3 regions of the Pseudoalteromonas sp. NC201 genome follow, and region 3 is predicted to be linked to each of the others. Evidence: predicted binding sites of a transcription regulator. Region 3 holds the regulator's gene; each other region holds the start of a gene.
The links. Region 3 encodes sigma-54, which starts transcription at its own class of promoters, with help from an activator protein. Its sites were predicted from a motif close to GTTGGCACGNNNNTNGNNT; they were not measured.
Positions count from the first base shown of each region.

Region 1: PNC201_RS13845 (DUF3192 domain-containing protein) is a predicted target of sigma-54. The motif match lies at 2,861-2,879, and genes of this name have one in related genera.
Region 2: PNC201_RS23475 (FimV/HubP family polar landmark protein) is a predicted target of sigma-54. The motif match lies at 2,470-2,488, and genes of this name have one in related genera.

Region 1 is NZ_CP022522.1:3,181,744-3,186,850, reverse strand. Features, by position in the region: gene PNC201_RS13855 (hybrid sensor histidine kinase/response regulator) at 1-1,421, shown strand, start outside; gene PNC201_RS13850 (GGDEF domain-containing response regulator) at 1,431-2,333, shown strand; gene PNC201_RS13845 (DUF3192 domain-containing protein) at 2,402-2,782, opposite strand; gene PNC201_RS13840 (D-2-hydroxyacid dehydrogenase) at 2,980-3,927, opposite strand; gene zntR (Zn(2+)-responsive transcriptional regulator) at 4,019-4,426, shown strand; gene PNC201_RS13830 (SO_0444 family Cu/Zn efflux transporter) at 4,419-5,107, shown strand, end outside.
Region 2 is NZ_CP022522.1:1,362,797-1,367,903, reverse strand. Features, by position in the region: gene PNC201_RS23475 (FimV/HubP family polar landmark protein) at 1-2,409, opposite strand, end outside; gene PNC201_RS05510 (aspartate-semialdehyde dehydrogenase) at 2,699-3,715, opposite strand; gene PNC201_RS05505 (4-phosphoerythronate dehydrogenase) at 3,753-4,877, opposite strand; gene PNC201_RS05500 (DUF6419 family natural product biosynthesis protein) at 4,961-5,107, opposite strand, start outside.
Region 3 is NZ_CP022522.1:418,635-423,741, forward strand. Features, by position in the region: gene mgtE (magnesium transporter) at 1-62, opposite strand, end outside; gene PNC201_RS01760 (HPr family phosphocarrier protein) at 412-681, opposite strand; gene rapZ (RNase adapter RapZ) at 682-1,548, opposite strand; gene ptsN (PTS IIA-like nitrogen regulatory protein PtsN) at 1,541-1,999, opposite strand; gene hpf (ribosome hibernation promoting factor) at 2,001-2,288, opposite strand; gene PNC201_RS01780 (RNA polymerase factor sigma-54) at 2,318-3,817, opposite strand; gene lptB (LPS export ABC transporter ATP-binding protein) at 3,864-4,589, opposite strand; gene lptA (lipopolysaccharide transport periplasmic protein LptA) at 4,589-5,107, opposite strand, start outside.

The DNA of each region.
Region 1 (5,107 bases), 1.4 Mb from region 3:
GGCCTTACCTGTACAGTGATGAAGATAAGGTAAAGCAAATCTTGGTAAACCTGCTTGGCAATGCGGTAAAGTATACCAATCAAGGGAAGGTTGGTTTGAAGGTGGCGTTAGTTAATGATAGAGCTGCAAAACAAACCATAAAGTTTGCTGTTTGGGATACTGGAGTTGGGATCAAATCGCAAGAGATTGAACACCTTTTTGATGCATTTACCCAAGGTGATGAAAGCTTCACACGTCGTCACGAAGGCATTGGTTTGGGGCTTGCGATTGTGAAGCAAGAAGTTGCACTCTTAGGTGGCGATATTGCGGTTAACTCAACCCCGAACGAAGGAAGCTGCTTTTTCTTTGAATTGGTGCTAGATAAAGGCGCTTGTCCAGTTGTGGATAGTCACAAAGAAGTTTACTGTCTCACCACCGAAGCACATAGCTTACCAAGCTATTTTGCTGGTCTTGCGGAATCTTTATCTGTTGAGCGATTGCACGCGATGCATGCTCAGCTCGACAAGTCTATTGTTGTTATTCCGCCGGAAACCTCGCTTGACCCCGCTTATGCGCTACCAGAAAATACCGCATTACTACTACATTGTGAAGGGGTATTCCCTGAGCAAAGTAACCATATTGCGCTTAATCAAAGTGTGTTTTACCAATCAGCTTATACTTGGCTTGCTGAGTTTGCCCATATGACGCAAACCGTCGACAACGTGTGTATGCAAGTTGCTGGTGCGCTTTGCTTGGTGGTCGACGATAACAACTTAAATTTGGATATTACTGAGAATATGTTGAAGCAGAATGGTATTTCTACCGTAGGGCTACAAAGCGCGGAACATATTGAGGAAGTTTGCCGCTCACTGCAACCAGATATCATCCTGATGGATATCCATATGCCAAACATTGATGGCTATCAAGCGACCAAGCAGATCAGAGCCGTATGGTCTGAAACTGAGCTGCCCGTTATCGCCTTGACCGCCAATGCAAGTAAAGAAGAGCGGGCGAAAGCCACAGCCGTTGGCATGAATGATTATTTGGTAAAGCCGATCAATAGCACACAGGCGTGCAAGGCATTGGCAAGTAATATTTTCCAGTCAGATAAAACAGAAGAAATCTTTTTCGATTATGAGTTTGCTTTATCACAAATGATGCAAAATGAAACGTTTTTGCAAACAATGTTAGATAAATTTGCTAAACTTTGCCATGATTACCTAGAACAGGTTGCTGAAATAGAGCAAGGTTCAGCATTATTCGAGTTAGCACACGGAATTAAGGGCGCAGCTGCTGGTCTGGGTTTTAAGCGACTGGCGAAAGTTGCAAAAGACCTTGAAACGCAAAGCAAAACGATCACAACAATAACAAATCGCACTGACTTGGATGTGTTAACAAATGCACTTTCACAGGTGGTGTGCTTTATCGAGCTAAAAAGGTAGCGTCATAAGATGCAGCAAGCTGAGCACATTTTTATTATTGATGATGACCCAATAAATAAGATGGTCCTAAGTAATACATTAGGTGACGGTCATCGGTTATCCCATAGCACTGACGCTAAGTTATGTATTGATGAACTAAAAGTAAGCAAACCAGATCTTATTATTTTAGATGTGTTAATGGCTGACGGCGCTGGCTTTGCTGTTTTAGAGTGCCTGAAAAAGGATGCGAGCACTTACGGTATTCCCGTTGTCGTGATCTCCGGTAGTGTGAGCTTTAAAGATGAAGCACGAGGTTTGGAGTTAGGGGCAGTGGATTATATTACTAAACCCTTTAACCCTTTGATTGTAAAAGCCAGAATCAAAAACCATTTAGCAATAAAAAAGAAAAATGATCTGCTAGAAAAGCTAGCCTCTATCGATGGTTTAACAGAGTTGCCCAATCGCAGGTATCTAGATGAAGCGATGAAATCAGCTTTAGAGAGCGCAAAAGCTGATGGCAGTGCGTTTACCGTAATGCTGGTTGAGGTGGACTATTTTAAAACGTTTAATGAGCATTATGGCTATATGCATGGTGATGACTGCTTATTTAAGGTCGCCAAAGCGCTAGAAGAAGCCGCAACCCGACGTTCTTTATTTATTGGCCGTTTTGACGGTACCCGTTTTGCGTTGGTGCTAACTCAGCATAATATCGACATAATTAATGAAATAGCAGAAGCGTTGCACGACTCGGTTAACGCGTTAAAAATCCCCCATATTGCCTCACCCATATGTGCGCATGTGAGTGTTAGTATTGGTGCAGTTCATATTGAAAATCACTGTAGTAATGAGCTCGGTGAGCTGATCAAAATGGCCGATAGCGCACTTGCCGTTGCACAAAAACAGCAAAGTACGGTTTTTATTAAAGTGTTATAAATATCTAAAGCCATATGCGGGGGCTAAAGCATATCCGCATTATTCACCATCCTTGGTGCGATAAAGTCTTACTGAATTTGCTTTAGTGCGTTGTCGCCAAAGCCAACCAGTTGGTTGTTTTTGAATACCAATGGCGTGCACTCATCTTTTGTTACTTTGCCGTCTGAGTGTTTGCTGTTGGTTGCATAGTACAGCACTTGATAGTTGTCGCCGTCTTTTGACACCAACTCGCTAAAGTCAGGAGTTGCAAACATATCTTTTACTGATGAGTAAGATGCACCCATTTCAAGGTTAGCAATCTTTTCACGATTTTTACGCTGTTTATGTTCCCAGTTAGACGAGTTGTATTCAGAAGCCCAACCGTGTTCTACTTCACCGTCGGATACAGCAACGATACAGCCTGATAATAGAGTAGAGCTAAGCGCAGCCACTAACATTAATTTTTTCATTGTTGTTTTCCTTTTTAATTTTGTTGCTGAGCAAGTAATGCAAACAGCCATTTATTTTTTGCTTTAATTATCACAAGAGTGCAAACTCTTTGCCAACTAATAAAGTTTATAAATATCAGTTTATTGTTATTTTTTAATCAGTTTGTGGTTGATGGTTTTCACTAACTTTTAGCGATATCACTCACTAAAACAATAATCTAGACCACTCGGTTTCTCGTTGTGCCTGCCACAAAACTTTCAATATTAATGGCAATTTCGCCGACTAAACGTTCGATGGCTTCTTTACTTGCCCATGCCGTATGCGGTGTTAAAAGCAAGTTTTCCCCTTGGTATTGAACGAGTGGGTTGCTTGCTTGTGCCGGCTCTTGTGTGAGGACATCCACAGCAGCACCAGCTATTTGCTTGTTAGTTAGCGCATCCACCAGCGCTTGCTCATTGACTATTCCGCCTCTTGCGGTGTTGATAAGATAAGCATGATTTGGAAGTAGAGCGAATTCAGCTCTCGAAATCAGGTTTTCTGTTTCAGCGGTAAGCGGGCAGTGAATCGATACAATATCCGCAATCTGCAGTGCTTCTTCAAAAGCCATTCGTCCTGCTCTAACCTCAGTTACGCCCCTACGTTCGGCAACAATTACCTGAGCTCCAAATGCTTGTGCGACTTTTGCAACGGCTTCTCCTAACGTTCCATGGCCTACGATCACAAAGTTTTTGCCCGCAATTTCGTTGATGCTGTAGTCCAAGCGACAAAACATGTCACTTTGCTGCCAAAGCCCTGCACGGCAGTCTTGCTGGTAACGATGAATATTTGTCATTAAGTTACCAAGCATAGTAAAGGTGTGCTGCACGACAGAAGGGGTCGAATAACCAGCCACATTGGCTACCGCAATTTGATGAGCTTTTGCGGCTGTTAAGTCGATGTTGTTGACGCCTGTGGCTGCAACACAAATCAATTGTAATTGTGGTAACGCCGCGATTGTTTGTTCAGTTAACTGTACTTTATTGGTGATGATGACTGCTGCATCTTTACAGCGTGTGATGATGTCCTCACTGGATGTGGTGTCGTAAGACGTTAATGTGCCTAGTTTGGCAATGGGGGAAAGATCAGTTCCTGCAAGGGTTTTAGCGTCTAATACCACGATTTGCATTATTTTTATCCTTTTCTTGACTTTGGAGTTAACTCTAAGGTTTATACTTGTGATGTCGACTAGGATAATCTTCAGGACTTGGGAGTGTAAAGTGGTAAAGATTGGTGAGCTGGCAAAGCGGCTTAACGTATCAACTGACACGTTAAGGTATTATGAAGCAAACGATCTCCTACACCCTTGCACAAGGAGCGAGGGCGGGTATCGGTTGTTTGATGAGCAAAGTGAAAAGCAAATGCGATTTATTCTTCGCGCGAAGGAAGTGGGTTTCAGCCTCAAAGAAGTGCAAGACTTGCTGAAGATAAAGTTTGAAAAACATCAGCACAGTTGTGAAGAAGTGAAAACACTGACTATCACTAAACGGGATTTAGTGAGAGCGCGGATCGCTGAGTTACAAAAATTTGAACAATCGTTATCGACGCTAGCAGAGCAGTGCTGCGGCGGTAAGGAAGCGGCAGTGAGCTGCTCGATTTTAACGGCCTTGGAGGCTATCGATGAATGAACTGATAGTAAATTTTTGGCAGCTATTTTTAGTATCTGCCCCGTGGTTACTGCTTGGCCTAATATTGGCCGGGTTACTTAATGTATTTATTCCAAAAGATTTGTTGCAAAAGCATTTAGGGAAAGAAGGGTTTTGGACGACGATAAAGGCAGCACTGATTGGGGCGCCTATGCCGCTTTGCTCTTGCGGCGTTATTCCTGCTGCGGTGGGACTGAGAAGGGCTGGGGGTTCAAAAAGTGCGACAACCGCATTTTTAGTCTCAACGCCTGAAACTGGAGTGGATTCTATCTCGGTTTCTTATGTGCTACTTGGTCCTTTTATGGCGGTAATTAGGCCAATTGCAGCTGTGGTTAGCGCAATTGCGGCAGGGTTGCTCGTTGGCAGTGAGAAAGATGATAAGCCTGTGGCGCTAAAGCACCTTAATACCTCAGAGGAAGCAAGCGCGACTCGCGGTTGTTGTGACGCTAATCATCACTCAGAGTCAAAGCCTGCTGAAAAACATCACAGCCATGATAGCTGTTGCGCCAGTACTAAAGTGGAAACCGTAAAAGTAAGCTCAAGCTGCTGTGAGCCTGTAGGCCCGCAATTAGCAATGGCAGGGGCGAATATGTCTTGTTGTGATACTACGGAGCCTACCGTAACCAGTTGTTGCGATTCTGCATCAGCCACGACAAGTTGTTG
Region 2 (5,107 bases), 940 kb from region 3:
TTCCAGTTCAGGTAACAGCTCTTCCTGTGCTTCATCCAATAAAGCATCGAGTTCATCACCAGCGAGATCATCTGACTCTTCTTCCAATTCCGGCAACGTACCTTCTTGTGCTTCATCTAATAAAGCATCGATATCATCACCAGCGAGATCATCCGACTCTTCTTCTAATTCCGGCAACGTATCTTCTTGTGCTTCATCCAATAAAGCATCGAGTTCATCACCAGCGAGAGCATCTGACTCTTCTTCTAATTCCGGCAACATATCCTCTTGCGCTTCATCCAATAAAGCATCGATATCATCACCAGCGAGATCATCGGACTCTTCTTCTAATTCCGGCAACGTATCTTCTTGTGCTTCATCCAATAAAGCATCGAGTTCATCACCAGCGAGATCATCGGACTCTTCTTCCAGTTCAGGTAATGTATCTTCTTGTGCTTCATCCAATAAAGCATCGAGTTCATCACCAGCGTGATCGTCAGACTCTTCTTCTAATTCCGGCAACGTATCTTCTTGCGCTTCATCCAATAAAGCATCAATATCATCACCAGCGAGAGCATCTGACTCTTCTTCTAATTCCGGCAACGTATCTTCTTGCGCTTCATCCAATAAAGCATCAATATCATCACCAGCGAGAGCATCTGACTCTTCTTCTAATTCCGGCAACGTATCTTCTTGCGCTTCATCCAATAAAGCATCAATATCATCACCAGCGAGAGCATCTGACTCTTCTTCTAATTCTGGCAACGTATCTTCCTGTGCTTCATCCAATAAAGCATCGATATCATCACCATCAAGCGTATCTGGCTCTTCGTTAATTTCAGCTAACGCATCGTCTTGAACTTCATTTAATAGAGCATCAATATCATCACCCGCAAGCTCACTACTTGGTTCCTCAAAATCAGGCAGTGCATCATCGTCAGCATCTTGAGATGCATCAAGTAGTGCATCGATATCATCAGCATCGACTAAGCTCTCACTATCAAAGTTGCCGCTAAATTCGGGCTCTTCATCTAGCGCCCCGTCAAGAATTGAATCGATATCATCGTCGTTTGCAACAGCATCCGCTTGCTCATCAGCAAGTTCCTCGCTCAGGGCAGCAAGCGCATCATCGCTAACATCAATTTCTTCGTCTTGAGACTCGTTGAACAAATCATCTAGATCGCTGTCACTTAAAATATCCTTGCTATCATCAACATCGAGCGAAACTTCATCATCAGCCTCCTCGAAGCTCTGTTGCATAAAGTCTTCGTCGTGATCATCACCAAACGAAATATCTTCGTTTAGTAAGCTATCCAGTTCGTCTTGATCTAACGTATCACTTCCTTCATCGAAGTCGTCATCAAGTGAGTCAAAGGTAATTTCATCGTCTTCAGGTAAGATATCGTCATCTAACTGAACGCTTGCGCCCAGTGCATCTTCATCGTCGCCCATTCCGATATCAAGTGGGTCTGGCTCAGGGTCAAATGCAGTCGCAGCGGTTGCAGCTCCCGCCGCAGCGCCTGCAGCCACGGATGGTGTTTGCGGAAGAAAATCGTCATCATCTGTTGACGTCTGAGATTGCTTTCTCCGGCGTAGGAACATAACGAATCCAGCAATTGCCAGTAGTGCTGGCAATGTAGCAAGTAATGCAATGCCAGCTGGCGAGCTAAAAAATGCGCTTAACTCGCTACTTTCTTGCGCTTTTGCTTGAGCGGCTTGCTGATCAATCATTTCATTTTGCAAGTCGATAACAGCCTTTAGCTGTTGTTGGATTTCGCTGTCTTTTCCAAGCTGAGTACGAACCGTTTGAAGCTCGGTAGAAATAGCGCCGAGCTGTTGCTTTAACTTATTGTTTTCGGATAGGATTTCTTCAACATTACGCACCGAGGACTTGAACTCTTTTTGTAAGTCCATCAGCCTCATGTCCTGTTCCATCTTTAAAGAGCGCAGTTGATTAGTCAGGTCTTTTTTTGCTTCTTCAACATCGACTTTACGAGCTTGCGTAACCTTTTTTTCAGCTTCGTTGATTGCATTTGGGTTCAATAATCCCTTACGCTTCATTTCCCAAAGTTTGTCATCTTGATCCGACTTTTGCTTTGCCAACTCAGGGTTTACACTGCGAATTTCATTGATGGTAGGAATACGTAAATACGCCCCATCCTGCATATGGTTGAGGTTTTTATCTAGAAATGAATTAGGATTTTTATCGTAAAGCGCCTTCATCACCTGATAAATGGTGACCGAGTCATCTGGTCGCACTTTTTGTGCTATACGCCACAATGTATCCGTGGGTCTGATAGGCCCTATTGACCGACCTTGAGCCCCATAATCAACCCCTTTAGGGCCTTTTAGCACTACCCCCTCTTGGGTATATACTGGTGTGGCAATCAGTGCGAATACAAAGATACTAAATAAGGCTAAACCGCGCATGCCGATCCTTTACTCAAATGTTTAACACCCGTTAAACGACATTTTATTATTATGGCTTTGAAGCAAGCTCTATTCCAAATGCAAACTATAAACCAGATATGTTGGAATATCCATTGCAACGTATTGAAAGTTAACATGGTTATAATGCTTTTTACTGATTCTGGAATAGTTGATATAGGTGAAGAATAGTCAAGTATTTGACCTAACGGCAAACTTCTTGGCAGAAGTTTGCCGTTATAACGCAGAATAGTAAGCAAAATTTTGCTTACTTTGCGATATCAAAGGGTACCTATAGATAGCTTTCTATAAGGGCTTCTGCTATTTGAATGCTATTTGTTGCTGCACCTTTTCTGGTGTTGTCTGATACCACCCATAAGTTTAAGCCCAATGGATGTGAAATATCTTGCCTTACACGACCCACATAAACGGTATCGTTACCACTTGCATCACTTACCGGTGTTGGGTAGTCGTTTTCGTCTTCAATTAGTTCAACACCCGGCGCATCAGCAAGTAACTGCTTAACATGTTCAAGATCATAAGGCATGCGCGTTTCAAGATGAATGGCTTCAGCATGACCAAAAAACACAGGAACGCGAACCGCAGTCGGGTTAACCAAAACACTTGAGTCGCCCAAGATTTTTTGCGTTTCCCACACCATCTTCATTTCTTCTTTGGTGTAACCATTTTCTTGGAACGCATCAATTTGAGGAATGACATTAAAAGCGATTTGTTTGCTAAACACTTCGTTTTCCATCGGTCTTGCATTCATTAAGTTTGCAGTTTGCTTAGCCAACTCATCTACCGCTTCTTTACCTGCACCAGATACCGCTTGATAAGTTGAGACATTAATTCTGTCAATGCCATAGGCATCATAAATTGGTTTAAGTGCCACTAGCATTTGGATTGTAGAGCAGTTTGGGTTAGCAATGATATTACGATTTCTAAAATCGGCAAGACTGTCTTTATTCACCTCAGGAACTACTAATGGAATATCAAAGTCGTATCTAAAATGTGAGGTGTTATCTATCACAATGCAGCCAGCGTCAGCGGCGATTGGTGCATATTTCTCCGACACGGAACCACCCGCTGAAAACAAACCGATATGGGCATTAGAAAAATCAAACTCTTCAACATCCAGAACTTCGATTTTTTCACCCATAAAGTCAATCTCTTCACCCGCGCTTCGGCTACTCGCGAGTGGGTATAATGTGTCTACAGGAAACTTTCGTTCTGCTAGTAATTCGATAATTTGCTTGCCAACAAGACCTGTTGCGCCAAGTACCGCAACATTATATTTTTGCGACATTATTTTTCCTCATTCTGTAATATACCAACCACAGCACTTAACTCTTGTGCTCAGAAAAGCCAAGTTGGTAAAGCTTTTCACTGATTGGTGAGTCATTATTGACTGCAATTGTACTAAATTCTCGACGCACGGGATATGCTTTACGCAAGGTATCAAAGCCCAATGTGTTTAGCTGTTTTCTCATGATGCCATCATCACGACGAATGTCATAAACAAGATGCGCTAAATTGATAATATCCTGCTCGTTGGCTGTGCTTTGCAATTGGCAGCCAGTGACACTTGGCTTAGGAAGAAAATCACTAATCGTTTTGCTGGCTGGTAAATCGAATTCTCGGCATACGGCTTCGTATAACATTTGCGTGCCTCGCGCCTTACCCTCTAGCGTATGGCCGGCAATATGCACAGATGCAAAGCGAGTATATTGCAATAATGACTGCAAAATATTCGGCTCATTTTCCCAAACGTCTAAGATCAGCTCGAGCGCTTGCCCCTTCTCTACCGCGTGCAAAAGCGCTTGATTATCGATAACATCTCCACGGCTTGCATTGATTATCACCGTACCCGGCTTTAATGCCGCTATCCGCGGTGCATCAAGTAGATGAACCGTTTTATGCGGGCCTTGCTTAACTAATGGAACGTGAAATGTCACGATATCCGCGCGCGCTAAGGCTTCATCTAAGGCTACATGTGAATCCAATGTCCCCGCTTGCTGTCTTACGGGGTCACACAATAATATCGTAAGACCAAGCCCTTTAAGCTTTGATGCCAAACACGCGCCAATATTACCAACACCAATGATGGCAATCGTTTTATCTTGAAGTGGCGTGGAAGTTTCTTGTGCGTATGCAAGTAGAGCGCTTATCACGTACTCGGCAACAGCTATCGCATTACAGCCTGGTGCGCTGCTGAACGAGATATTGGCGCTGGCCAACAATGAGGTATCAATATGATCAATCCCTATTGTCGCAGTCCCAACAAACTTCAGATTATCTGCTTGTGCTAACAGGGCCTCATTGACCTTAGTGACTGAGCGAGTCAACAGAATATCGACGTTTTTTAGCTCGTCAGGTTGAAGGTTACGGCCATCAAACCGTGTTACCTCACCAATTTCGCAGAAGAATGACTCAACTAAGGGCATATTTTGATCGGCTAATATTCGCATGCGGGTTTCCTGTCACCTATTGTCTCGAGTACTCAGGCGATAACACATCGCCTGAGTCGAGTTTAACATGGCAAGCTAGGCGACTAATAATAAAACCTTTTATTTTGTGTCACCGCTTTATTGCAACCAAACGCTATTGCAAAAAACATCACACAGCATACAAAAACGACCGCTCCCTTGAGACTTAACCAGCCACCTGAATCAAGCAAAGGACAAAACGTCATGGCCAA
Region 3 (5,107 bases):
AAGGCGTTAGTTACCTTTTGGAGTTGTTCCAGTGTGTAGTCTTGTTCAAATACTTCAGGCATAGGCATCCTTTTTGATATTAATGGTGGTTAACGTGATTAAGTTAACCCTATTCATTTATTTTATCGCAGAAATCAATTTCTTAATTTGAATTTTATTCGTGTTGTTTCTGCTGGTGGGTTGCTATCGTTAATATACGTTAAAGGTGTACGCAACGATAAAGTAGGATTTTCCGGCAACTAGCTTTACTGCACGAAAGAAACCTAAATTGGTATTACAGTGTAACTCAGTTTATTAGGAACTACCAAGGTTTACGCTTAATTATGAGAGACTTATTAGACCACTTTGGTTACGGAGGAGGGGGAGATTAGCAGGGAGTAAATGAATCAGGCCTTATTGTTTTACTGACGATTACTCGGATTCATTAAACTTATTTTCTATCAGTCCGCCAATGGCGTCTAGTGCATACTGAGCATCAGGACCTTCACAAACCACTCGGACTTCTTTCCCTTGGCTGCTTTCAAGTAACAACAGCGCTAGTACGCTGTCAGCAGCAGCACTTTTGTCTCCTTGATATAAGGTCACTTCGGCATCAAATTGGGTTGCTAATTGCGCAAGAACCGTCGCTGCTCGAGCGTGCAGGCCGAGTTTGTTTTGGATTAAAAACGTATCTTCTAACATTTAACCCTCTTGCTCTCGGTGACGAATTTTGACGTTGGGATGGGTTTTAGCAAAACGTTCACCAATGGTTTGCGCTAAGTATACCGAGCGATGTTGCCCACCTGTACATCCTATTGCGATCGTTAGATAACTGCGATTGTTACGCTCTAAGTGTGGTAACCAAGTTTGTACGAAGGTTTGGATCTGCCAAGTAAACTTTTGCACGATGCTGTGACTCGACAAATAGTCTTTGACTGGTTGATCTAAGCCAGTTAGCGGCTTAAGCTCAGGCTCCCAATGTGGGTTGGGTAAAAAGCGCGCATCAAAAACGTAATCCGCTTGTTTTGGGATGCCGTGTTTAAAGCCGAAAGATTCAAAGGTAATAATGAGTTGTTTGTCTTTTTTACCTAAGATTTTTTCGCGGATATCTTCTGCAAGTTGATGAACGCTCAGGCCTGTAGTATCAATGAGAAAATCGGCGCGAGTGATCAGCACGTCTAACAATTCCCGTTCTTTCTTTATCGCAACATCTAATGGAAGATTATGCAGTGAAAGAGGGTGCAAACGGCGTGTTTCTGAGAAGCGCTTTATCAGGGTTTGATCGTCACTGTCTAAATAAAACAGGGTAGGTTTGGCAAAGCCTGGTAAGTATTCAAGAATGTCATTAAACTCGTCCTGTTCTTTAGGTAAGTTTCTAACATCAATACTGACTGCAATTTTATTATAATTGTCCGAAACACTGCGGACTAAAGACGGCAGCAAATTGACCGGAATGTTATCCACACAATAGTAGCCTAAGTCTTCCAATACTCGAAGCGCTACAGATTTACCAGAGCCTGAGCGGCCACTGATAATGATAAGCTCGAGTCCTTTTTCTTCATCACTCATCAAGTTCACCTTGGATCACTGCATATAACTCATCATCACTTTTTGCTTGCCTAAGCATTTTGCAAAAAGACTTGTCTTTGAGTGTATCAGCAATCGCCGCTAAGGTCTTCAGGTGCTGTTGATTATCACCTTCAGGTACGATGAACGCGACAAAAATATCGACAGGCTGCTTATCTATGGCTTCAAACTGGATCCCTTGCTCGCTGACAAGCACCATTGCAAGGATTTTATCCAAACCTTCAAGTCGACCATGGGGAATGGCAATGCCTTTACCGATCCCTGTGCTGCCTAATTTCTCTCGCGCCATTAAGGCGTCCAAGATAGCATGCTGACTGGTATTTGGAATTTGGCTATGAGCCAGTTCGCTGATGTATTCTAAAATACGTTTTTTGCTATTAAAAAGGACCGCAGCTTTACTGCAGTCCTTGTTCACTAATTCACTTAATTTCATCTTAGTGTCGAGTGAGCTTCTCTTTGTGTTTAATAACTTGACGATCTAGCTTGTCGATAAGGCCATCAATTGCGGCATACATATCTTGATGCTCTGTTGATGCAAATAGCTCGCCGCCGTTTACGTGTAATGTTGCTTCTGCTTTTTGTACTAGTTTCTCGACATCAAGGATCACATGCACATTATTGATATGATCAAAGTGCCTTTCTAGCTTCGCAAACTTGTTGGTGACATAGTCTCTTAATGAGTCAGTAATTTCTACATGGCGACCAGTTAGATTTAGTTGCATAAGCATTTTTCCTTCTTGGGTTTTACGTCTTATATCAAGCTTTTACGCTGATTTGACGGTGGAATGGCTAGGGATTCACGATATTTTGCAATCGTACGTCTCGCTACCTTAATTCCTTGCTCAGCTAAGATATCTGCAATTTTGCTGTCACTCAATGGCTTCGCGGTATTCTCTGCAGCTATCAGCTTTTTGATAAGTGCTCTAATTGCTGTAGAAGAGCACTCACCTCCATTTTCCGTACTTACATGGCTAGAGAAGAAATACTTCAGCTCAAATATTCCCCGAGGTGTATGCATGTATTTTTGTGTTGTCACACGGGAAATTGTGGACTCATGCATCTCAACCATTTCAGCAACATCATTTAGCACCATAGGGCGCATTGCTTCGGGGCCATGTTCAAAGAATGCCTGTTGTTGTTGCACAATGCAATTGGTAACTTTTAATAAAGTATCATTTCGGCTTTCTAAGCTTTTAATAAACCACTTTGCTTCTTGTAAATGTGAGCGAATAAACTGACTATCCGTACTGGATTTCGCCGTTCTAGACATCGCAGCGTAATGGTCATTTACTCTTATTTTAGGCATAGCATCAGGATTTAGCTCTACGACCCAACGACCTTTTACTTTTTTCACCGATACGTCAGGGATCACATATTCAGGCTCTTCATGAATAATGCTTGCCGCAGGCTTTGGGTTAAGGCTATGTATTAACGTCATGACCTCTTTGAGATCGGCTTCTTTAAGGCGCGTTTTCTTAGCCAAAGTTCGATAGTCACGGCTGGCAAGCAAGTCGATATGCTCTGTCAGGATCATTTTTGTTTCGGCAATCCATGGGGTATCTGGGGCGAATTGGTTTAGCTGAATGCATAAGCATTCTTGTAAACTACGCGCTGCGATACCGACAGGGTCAAAAAGCTGAATGCGTTTGAGTACGGCTTCGACTTCATCTAGCTCAATAGGCTCTTCGCTATTCTCGTCATTAATGCTTTCTAAAATGTCTTCGCAAGACAGTGTTAGAATGCCTGACAGGTCGACCGCTTCAATAATCGCAATCGCAATAGCTCTATCTGTTGGACTAAATGGTGTCAGTTCGAGTTGCCACATGAGATAATCGTGGAGAGATTCAGAGGTTTCCCCTTGATAAACATTATCGTCATCGGGAAGTGGACCTGAGCTTGCAGCAGGCGCTGCACTCATATACTCGTCCCAAGTGACATCCATGGCAAGGTCATCGCTCACAGTGTCTTTGCTCATGGCGGTATCTGAGTCTATCTCATAGTCACTAACCTGCGTTTCATCGGCTGAATCTTGATTGTCGTCAGCACGGCTCTTTTCTTGGCTGTGTTGGTCAGCGTTTTCGCCGTCAGTATTATCACCTTCTTCCACTTCCAACAATGGATTGCTGTCTAATGCTTCTTGTATTTCTTGTTGCAGATCCAATGTACTAAGCTGCAGCAAGCGAATGGCTTGTTGCAGTTGCGGAGTCATTGTAAGTTGCTGCCCCATGCGCAGCTGTAATGATTGCCTCATGTATCTCTAACAATCCTTTTTAACAGTTATTAATACTACGTCTTAACTATAGCTTGAATTGTTCGCCTAGGTAGACATCTCTTACGGTTTGATCTGCCAAAACATGTTCTGGCGTGCCTGCAGCGATTAACTCACCATGTGAAACGATGTAGGCCTTTTCACATACGTCCAGTGTTTCTCTAACGTTATGATCGGTGATAAGCACACCGATACCACGGTTTTTTAGGTGCTCTATGATTGTCTTTATATCTAACACCGAAATAGGATCAACACCAGCAAAAGGTTCATCTAACAGGATAAACTTAGGGTTTGCGGCTAAAGCACGAGCAATTTCGACTCGTCTTCTTTCGCCTCCCGACAATGCCATGCCCTGTGAGTCGCGAATGTGTTGAATATTAAACTCATCCAGTAACTCGTTTAGTTCAGCTTCTCTTTCAACTTTAGATAAGTCTTTTCGAGTTTCTAAAATCGCCATCAAATTTTGATAGACCGTGAGTTTTCTAAAGATTGAAGACTCTTGCGGTAGATAGCCAATACCAAGTCGTGCACGGCTGTGCATCGGTAACAAAGTGATATCTTCGTCATCAATCTGAATATAGCCTTTGTCGCTTGGTACTAACCCTACAATCATGTAGAACGTAGTGGTTTTACCTGCACCATTTGGTCCTAATAAGCCTACAATACTGCCAGCCTGAACACTTAAACCAACATTTTTGACGACCTGACGACCTTTATAACTCTTTGCTAGACCAGTTGCTTTGAGCTCGCTCATTAATTGTTACCTTCTTCCTGCGCTTTTTTCTCTTTAGCGTCTTTTTTGTCATCAACAGGAACAAGGATGGTTCTTACTCGAGAGTCTTCTTGGTCTGAGCGCTCAGCGCTGATCAATTGCTTTTCAATGTCATAGGTGATGACTTGAGCATTGATTTTTTGCCCAGTTTGATTGATTTCAGCATCACCAGAAATCACTAGGGTTCCCTTCGCTACGTCGTAACGGATTTCATTTGCTTTGGCTTCTAGTAAGTTGCCATCGGGTTGACGTTCGCTAAAAGTGGCAGGGCTGCCAGTTGCCACAAGCAGTTGCTTGTTAATGCCGAGCTCCGCGCGGCGGTGGACCTCTAGGCGATCGGCATTTATCTTTCTGTTGCCATGAATAATAACAACATTCTGTTCAAAAATACCGATGTTGCTTTGCAGTTGAGCTTGCTGACGGCCAGCATCAATAATGACTTCATTTTGTTCTGCAGCAATTGCTAGAGTAGAACTTGCAAGCAAGCCGATGAAAACTAG